Regions from separate parts of the Priestia sp. FW507-14D1A genome, predicted to be linked through region 2. Evidence: a T-box and tRNA genes for the amino acid it is inferred to sense, from the RefSeq annotation. Region 2 holds a T-box; the other holds one or more tRNA genes.

Region 1 (3,412 bases), 240 kb from region 2:
AATGTTAAAAACAGCACAAAGCCAATTGTTTTATTCGTATGCTCAAAGCGAAGCGACCTTATTTTTTTGAAGGAAGTAAAACTCCATGCCATCTTTTTCAGCATGCTCATTGTAAAGCCTCCTCTTATTGAAGATTCTGGTTATATCTTATTTTATAGCGAAAATTTAAGGTTTACAATAGATTTTAGAAACCGTTACCAATTACAATGATGCGGTGGAGCGTTTTGTCACAAGCACATCTTATGCGTATATGTACAGGTTTCCCTGTCATTGTTTTTGGGGGATATTACGGGCAGCTTGAGGACCGTGCTGTTAATATTGCAGAGGTACACTCAAAAATCGTATTCGAAAGTAAAATAAAGGAAGGACTCGTCGTGCAAGGTCTTTCTTTATGGGAGTGGTTATTGTATGATAAATAGTAATAATAAAAAGGATAGGTGCGGGCATGGCTATTTTATGTTGGGCATTAATTATCATTAGCTTTGTTGTATCGTTTGTTGGGTTGGTTTATCCCATCATCCCAAGCGTGCTATTTGTAGCTCTGGGATTTGTTATATACGGTTTATTTTATGATTTTAGCTCCTATAGCTGGTTATTTTGGGTGATACAAGGATTGTTAGTTGTCGCACTTTTTTTAGCAGACTATATAGCTAATATTATTGGTGTGAAAAAATTCGGAGGCACTAAAGCAGGTGTTTGGGGAAGTACAGTTGGGCTGCTTGTGGGTCCGTTTGTCATTCCGGGATTTGGAATTATTTTAGGGCCATTTATCGGAGCGATTGTAGGAGAACTGATTGTTCATCGGACCACAATTAGCAACGCAGTAAAAATTGGAGTAGGTTCGGTTATTGGCTTTTTTAGTGGCGCTATTTCAAAAGGATTTATTCAACTGCTGATGATTGCCTATTTTTTATACGCTGTTTTAAAATAATATATTGACTTTAGGCTAGAAACATGTTAAATTTTTAATGTCGCTAGTAAATGTTATATTGTTCCACAGTAGCTCAGTGGTAGAGCTATCGGCTGTTAACCGATCGGTCGTAGGTTCGAGTCCTACCTGTGGAGCCATGGCGGTGTAGCTCAGCTGGCTAGAGCGTACGGTTCATACCCGTGAGGTCGGGGGTTCGATCCCCTCCGCCGCTATTTTCCAATTTGCGTTTGTGACATACATAATTCATATTGTTCCACAGTAGCTCAGTGGTAGAGCTATCGGCTGTTAACCGATCGGTCGTAGGTTCGAGTCCTACCTGTGGAGCCATGTGGACCCTTAGCTCAGCTGGTTAGAGCAGACGGCTCATAACCGTCCGGTCGCAGGTTCGAGTCCTGCAGGGTCCACCATTTATAGGGTTGGAGGAATACCCAAGTCCGGCTGAAGGGATCGGTCTTGAAAACCGACAGGGGTGTTAAAGCCCGCGGGGGTTCGAATCCCTCTTCCTCCGCCATACTATTGTCTATTCAAAGCTTCTTTTGAGAAAAAGAAGCTTTTTTTATGTTTAAAAGAATAGCGAATGGGAATTAGGTAAATATAAATCATGGATTAGGAACTTTTTATTTGAAACAGTAGGGTAAATTTGCTAATCTAAACGTATATGGTGCTTTTGCGCCAAAATGCTTACATATTTTGAAGGAGGAATTATTCATGGCTTACAAATTACCAGAACTACCTTATGCATACGATGCACTGGAACCACATATCGACAAAGAAACAATGAATATTCACCACACAAAACATCACAACACATATGTTACAAATCTAAACGCTGCTGTTGAAGGCAAAGCGGATTTAGAAAGCAAAAGTATTGAAGAGTTAATTTCAAACTTAGATGCTGTTCCTGAAGATATCCGTACAGCAGTACGCAATAACGGTGGCGGTCATGCGAACCACTCATTATTTTGGACAATCCTTTGCCCTAACGGCGGCGGTGCTCCAACTGGTGAATTAGCAGACGCTATCGCTAGCAAATTCGGCAGCTTTGATCAATTCAAAGAAGAATTTGCAAATGCAGCTAAAACTCGCTTCGGTTCTGGCTGGGCTTGGTTAGTTGTAAACAACGGCGAATTAGAAGTAACAAGCACACCAAACCAAGATAGCCCATTAATGGAAGGCAAAACGCCAATTCTTGGTCTAGACGTTTGGGAGCACGCTTACTACCTAAATTACCAAAACCGCCGTCCAGATTACATTTCAGCATTCTTTAATGTTGTAAAATGGGACGAAGTTGCTAAACGTTACGACGCTGCAAAATAAGCTGAAGACGTATTTAAGAGCCAGTAAAGTAATTATTACCTTTACTGGCTTTTTTGTTTTCCAATTCTTTTACATATCTCCTTTTCTTTTTCACACACTAGGTGTAGAAGAGAAAAGGAGTTTTTTGATATGCCTTTATTAAAAAAAGTAGTTGGAGATGTAGAAGTTAGTAAAGATTTACTTTTGCTTTTAATTATAGGCGGTCTTTATGCCTTGGCTATTTCAATTTCCAATTCGTTTGTTAACATTTATCTGTGGAAACAATCAGGCGAATTTTCGGATCTCGCTATTTATAATTTAGCGGTAGTGGTGCTTCAGCCGCTTACGTTTATTTTAGCAGGTAAATGGGCCAAACGAATTGACCGGGTTGTGGTTTTAAGATTAGGTGTATCTTTTTTAGCTGTTTTTTATATCGCTGTATTAATCAGTGGAGCTAACGCAGCCCAGTATTTAGTATTGCTTGGCGGACTGCTGGGTATAGGATACGGCTTTTATTGGCTAGCTTTTAATGTGCTAACTTTTGAAATTACAGAACCTGATACAAGAGACTTTTTTAACGGATTTTTAGGGATCTTAAACTCTTTTGCAGGGATGATTGGTCCTTTAGGAGCGGGCTTTGTTATTTCCGCTTTGTATGAATCACTTGGGTATAAAATCGTGTTTGGTGTATCACTGCTATTGTTTATCGGTGCCGTTGTGCTTAGTTTTTTTATTACAAGACGCGCAGCGGAAGGAGTATACAAATTTAAAGAAGTATGGGCTGAACGAAAAGTCAATAAAGACTGGAATCGAATATTGCAGGCTCATTTCTTTCAAGGGTTGCGTGAAGGTACGTTCATTTTTGTTGTATCCGTCATGGTATTTATTACGACGGGAAGTGAACTAGCTTTAGGAACATATGGACTGGTGAATTCAGCAGTTGCGTTTGTAGGATACTATGTTGCCTCAAGGTTTATTAAGCAAAAAAATCGCCTTCGATTTATCTTCGCAGGGGGCCTCCTTCTCTATGGAGCAGTCTTTTTGCTTATCTTTAACTTATCGTATCCAAAGTTAATTATATATGCTGTTTGTATTGCCATTGCTTATCCTATTTTGTTGGTTCCATTCATTTCTCTAACGTACGATGTGATTGGGCGAGCAAAAGACGTTGTTTCAAAAAGAATT
Region 2 (3,412 bases):
CGCTCAAACCATACGTTTGATCCATGTTCTCTAAATAGATTTGATACGTGTTCGATTGTTTGGTCCGTAATGATTGGCTCATCATTTTCAGCATAAAATACCGGAATCGGAACGCCCCATGCACGTTGGCGAGAAATACACCAGTCGCCGCGGTCACGCACCATGTTATAAAGTCGCGTTTCACCCCAAGTAGGCACCCATTTTGTTTTTTCTACTGCTTTTAATAAATCTTCACGGAAATCTTTAATAGACGCAAACCACTGTGCCGTTGCACGGAAAATTGTTGGTTTCTTTGTACGCCAGTCATGTGGGTATGAGTGGGTAATGAAACTTAATTTTAACAGCGCGCCTTCTTCTTCTAGTTTGTCTGTAATTGGCTTATTCGCTTTATCATAGAATAATCCTTCAAATCCTGGTGCTTCATTCGTCATATGACCCTTACTGTCGACTGGACAAAGAACTTCCAAACCGTATTTTTGACCAACGATAAAGTCGTCTTCCCCGTGTCCCGGTGCTGTATGAACACACCCAGTACCAGCATCCGTTGTTACATGATCGCCAAGAACAACTAATGAATCACGCTTGTAGATTGGATGCTCAGCTACTACACGCTCAAGTTCTGAACCTTTTACCGTACGAACCGTCTTATAGTCAGCCCATTCAATTTCTTTAGCAACTGTTTCAATCAGTTCAGTTGCCACTACATATTTTGCTCCATCTGCTTCAACTACGCTGTACTGAAGCTCAGGATTGACAGCAATCCCTTGGTTAGCTGGCATTGTCCATGGTGTTGTCGTCCAAATGATGAATTTTTCATCTTGTTCAAGCACACCTTTACCATCTTTTACGTTAAACGCTACGTAAATAGAAGCTGAACGTTTGTCATAGTACTCAATCTCCGCTTCTGCTAAAGCAGATTCACTTGAAGGGGACCAGTACACAGGTTTTAACCCTTTGTAGATGTAGCCTTTTTTCGCCATGTCACCAAACACTTTGATTTGCTGCGCTTCGTACTGCGGCTGAAGCGTTACATATGGATTATCCCAATCTCCGCGTACGCCTAAACGCTTGAACTGCTCACGCTGGCCGTTTACTTGTTCCCAAGCATACTGTTCGCAAAGCTTACGGAACTCAGCTACCGTCATTTCTTTGCGGTTTACTTTTTTATTTTTTGTTAAAGCTGTTTCAATTGGCAAACCGTGTGTATCCCAGCCTGGTACATAAGGTGCGCAGAAGCCTGACATCGACTTATAGCGAACGATAAAATCTTTTAAAATTTTATTTAGTGCATGTCCCATGTGAATATCGCCATTCGCATATGGAGGTCCGTCATGCAGGACAAATAGCGGACGGCCTTCCGTACGTTTTTGTACTTTTTCATAAATATTCATTTCAGCCCACTGTTCTTGCATTTTAGGCTCGCGGTTCGGTAAATTTCCACGCATCGGAAATTCAGTTTTTGGCATCAATAATGTATCTTTATATTCCATGTTTTACCCTCCAAAAAAAAACGTAAATTTCATATCTTTTTGTACCATAACAAAAAGACCTCCTCATCCCAAAAAGGGACGAGAAGGCCTCCCGCGGTACCACCCTAGTAGATTTGCTGCACGCAAATCCTCTTTGCATTCGTAACGTGAATAAACCGCCACTGCTTACTATCATCGGTTCAGCAATGGTACTCTAGGGTGATTTTCACTTTTTTGCTTGTTATCGAGCTCGCACCATCCTCGATTCGCTTTGACAAACTAAAAAAGCTACTGTCCCTGTCTCCGTACTGTTTGATATGAAATTTCATCTGTTACCAAATTATATGACAACAAAACGTGAGAAGTCAAGATGATGTCTTGACTAGTCAATTTTTTCTTCTAGCGCTGGCATCTCATAATCCATCAGCTGATCCCAGTCGTCGCTGTTTAACATTTCAAGCTGTGCTTCGATTAACATTTTGAAACGAGTTCTAAATACTTTAGACTGCTTTTTCGTCTCCTCAATGTCCATCGCAATTTTACGAGACTTAGACAGTGCTTCGTTAATAATACGGTCCGCATTTTTTTCTGCTTCTTTTATAATGAGCTTCGCTTCTTTTTCAGCGTTTCGCTTCACATCTTCCGCTGCTTCTTGAGCAATTAAAATTGATTTATTTAACGTTTCTTCAATGTTAGTAAAATGTCCAAGACGATCTGTTAATTCAGATACTCTTCCTTCTAACTCCTTTTTATCACGCATGACCAGCTCATAGTCTTTAATTACTTGGTCAAGAAACTCATTTACTTCATCTTCATCATATCCGCGAAACCCGCGATTAAACTCTTTGTTATGAATATCCAAAGGGGTTAAAGGCATCTAGGCCACCTCCGTGTTGTCTCATTACGTCATTAGTAATGGTTTATTCGACATATTTTTAAAATTTCCTGCTAGTAGATTTCTTTATTTCTGCTTTCCTACAACAATCCGCCATTTTTCTTTTTTAGTTTTGCCTTCAAGTGAAACGATACGACTTCTGCCGTGACCACGAAGCGACAAAACATCACCTTCATGACATTCAAAAGAAGGGTGTTCAATGACTTTAAAATTTACTTTTACCGCTCCATTTGCAATAAACGGCTGGACTTTTTGTCTTGATAAATTGTGAATGGTCGACAGCAAAACATCAAGCCTCATTGAAGAAACTGTATAAACGTGTTCAATCAGCTCTTCTTTTACGACATGCAGCTGCTCTCTTTGAATAGAAGAAAGTGAAACTTTGGCTTTTCCAATTGATGTTAAATTCATCTCAATATAAGAAGAAATTTCCTCTGCAGCTACAAGCTGAATATCGTCTCCCGCGACCAAAATATCGCCAAATTTTGAACGGCGCAGTCCTAAGGACATCGCCGAACCAAGAACTTGAGGATGTTCAATCGTCACAAACTTTTTAGGATAATTGAGCTCATACATATGCAACTGAAAATCTTCGCTTTGAGGTACATAGTAATCCGGATATAGCAGCGCACGCTTGCGTTCAGCAAACGGTTGTCCACCATCAAATGAAACTTGAACCTCTCCTTCAGTTCCGACAATAGCCGTCACAATCTGCTGCTCTCTTGGATCTAAAAAGTCCGTTAATTTTGGGCTGTATTGATGTAGGACATCTTCTTTCCACTGAAGAACCTGGTCAATAAATCCATGTTCTTCTTGCCTAAAATGTTCATAAATAGACATATTATTACTCCTACTATTGGTATGTAAAAAAGGAATCCAGCGATTCCTTTTTTAAATAAAACCCACCACATTATTAAGTGAATACACGCCTCTTTCAGCAAATCGCAATAAAAAGATTGCGACAAGAGGTGAAATATCAATCATGCCAATAGGTGGAATGATTTTACGAAAAGGCTCTAAGTAAGGCTCACAAATACTGCCAAGCAGC

What was found. The T-box of region 2 lies ahead of ileS (isoleucine--tRNA ligase). A T-box ahead of a tRNA ligase gene usually reads a tRNA of that ligase, here a tRNA-Ile.
Region 1: it encodes a tRNA-Ile, which carries the amino acid that the T-box ahead of ileS (isoleucine--tRNA ligase) is inferred to sense. The anticodon was not compared.

Annotation. Positions count from the first base shown of each region.
Region 1 covers NZ_JBYSWQ010000001.1:1,191,313-1,194,724, reverse strand. The annotation lists gene AC3WJG_RS06640 (DUF1189 domain-containing protein) at 1-110, opposite strand, end outside; gene AC3WJG_RS06635 (hypothetical protein) at 225-419, shown strand; gene AC3WJG_RS06630 (DUF456 domain-containing protein) at 446-931, shown strand; tRNA gene AC3WJG_RS06625 (tRNA-Asn) at 994-1,068, shown strand; tRNA gene AC3WJG_RS06620 (tRNA-Met) at 1,070-1,143, shown strand; tRNA gene AC3WJG_RS06615 (tRNA-Asn) at 1,184-1,258, shown strand; tRNA gene AC3WJG_RS06610 (tRNA-Ile) at 1,262-1,338, shown strand; tRNA gene AC3WJG_RS06605 (tRNA-Ser) at 1,350-1,442, shown strand; gene sodA (superoxide dismutase SodA) at 1,640-2,248, shown strand; gene AC3WJG_RS06595 (MFS transporter) at 2,378-3,412, shown strand, end outside.
Region 2 covers NZ_JBYSWQ010000001.1:953,394-956,805, forward strand. The annotation lists gene ileS (isoleucine--tRNA ligase) at 1-1,490, opposite strand, end outside; T-box leader at 1,562-1,782, opposite strand; gene AC3WJG_RS05335 (DivIVA domain-containing protein) at 1,852-2,346, opposite strand; gene AC3WJG_RS05340 (YlmH family RNA-binding protein) at 2,431-3,204, opposite strand; gene AC3WJG_RS05345 (YggT family protein) at 3,256-3,412, opposite strand, start outside.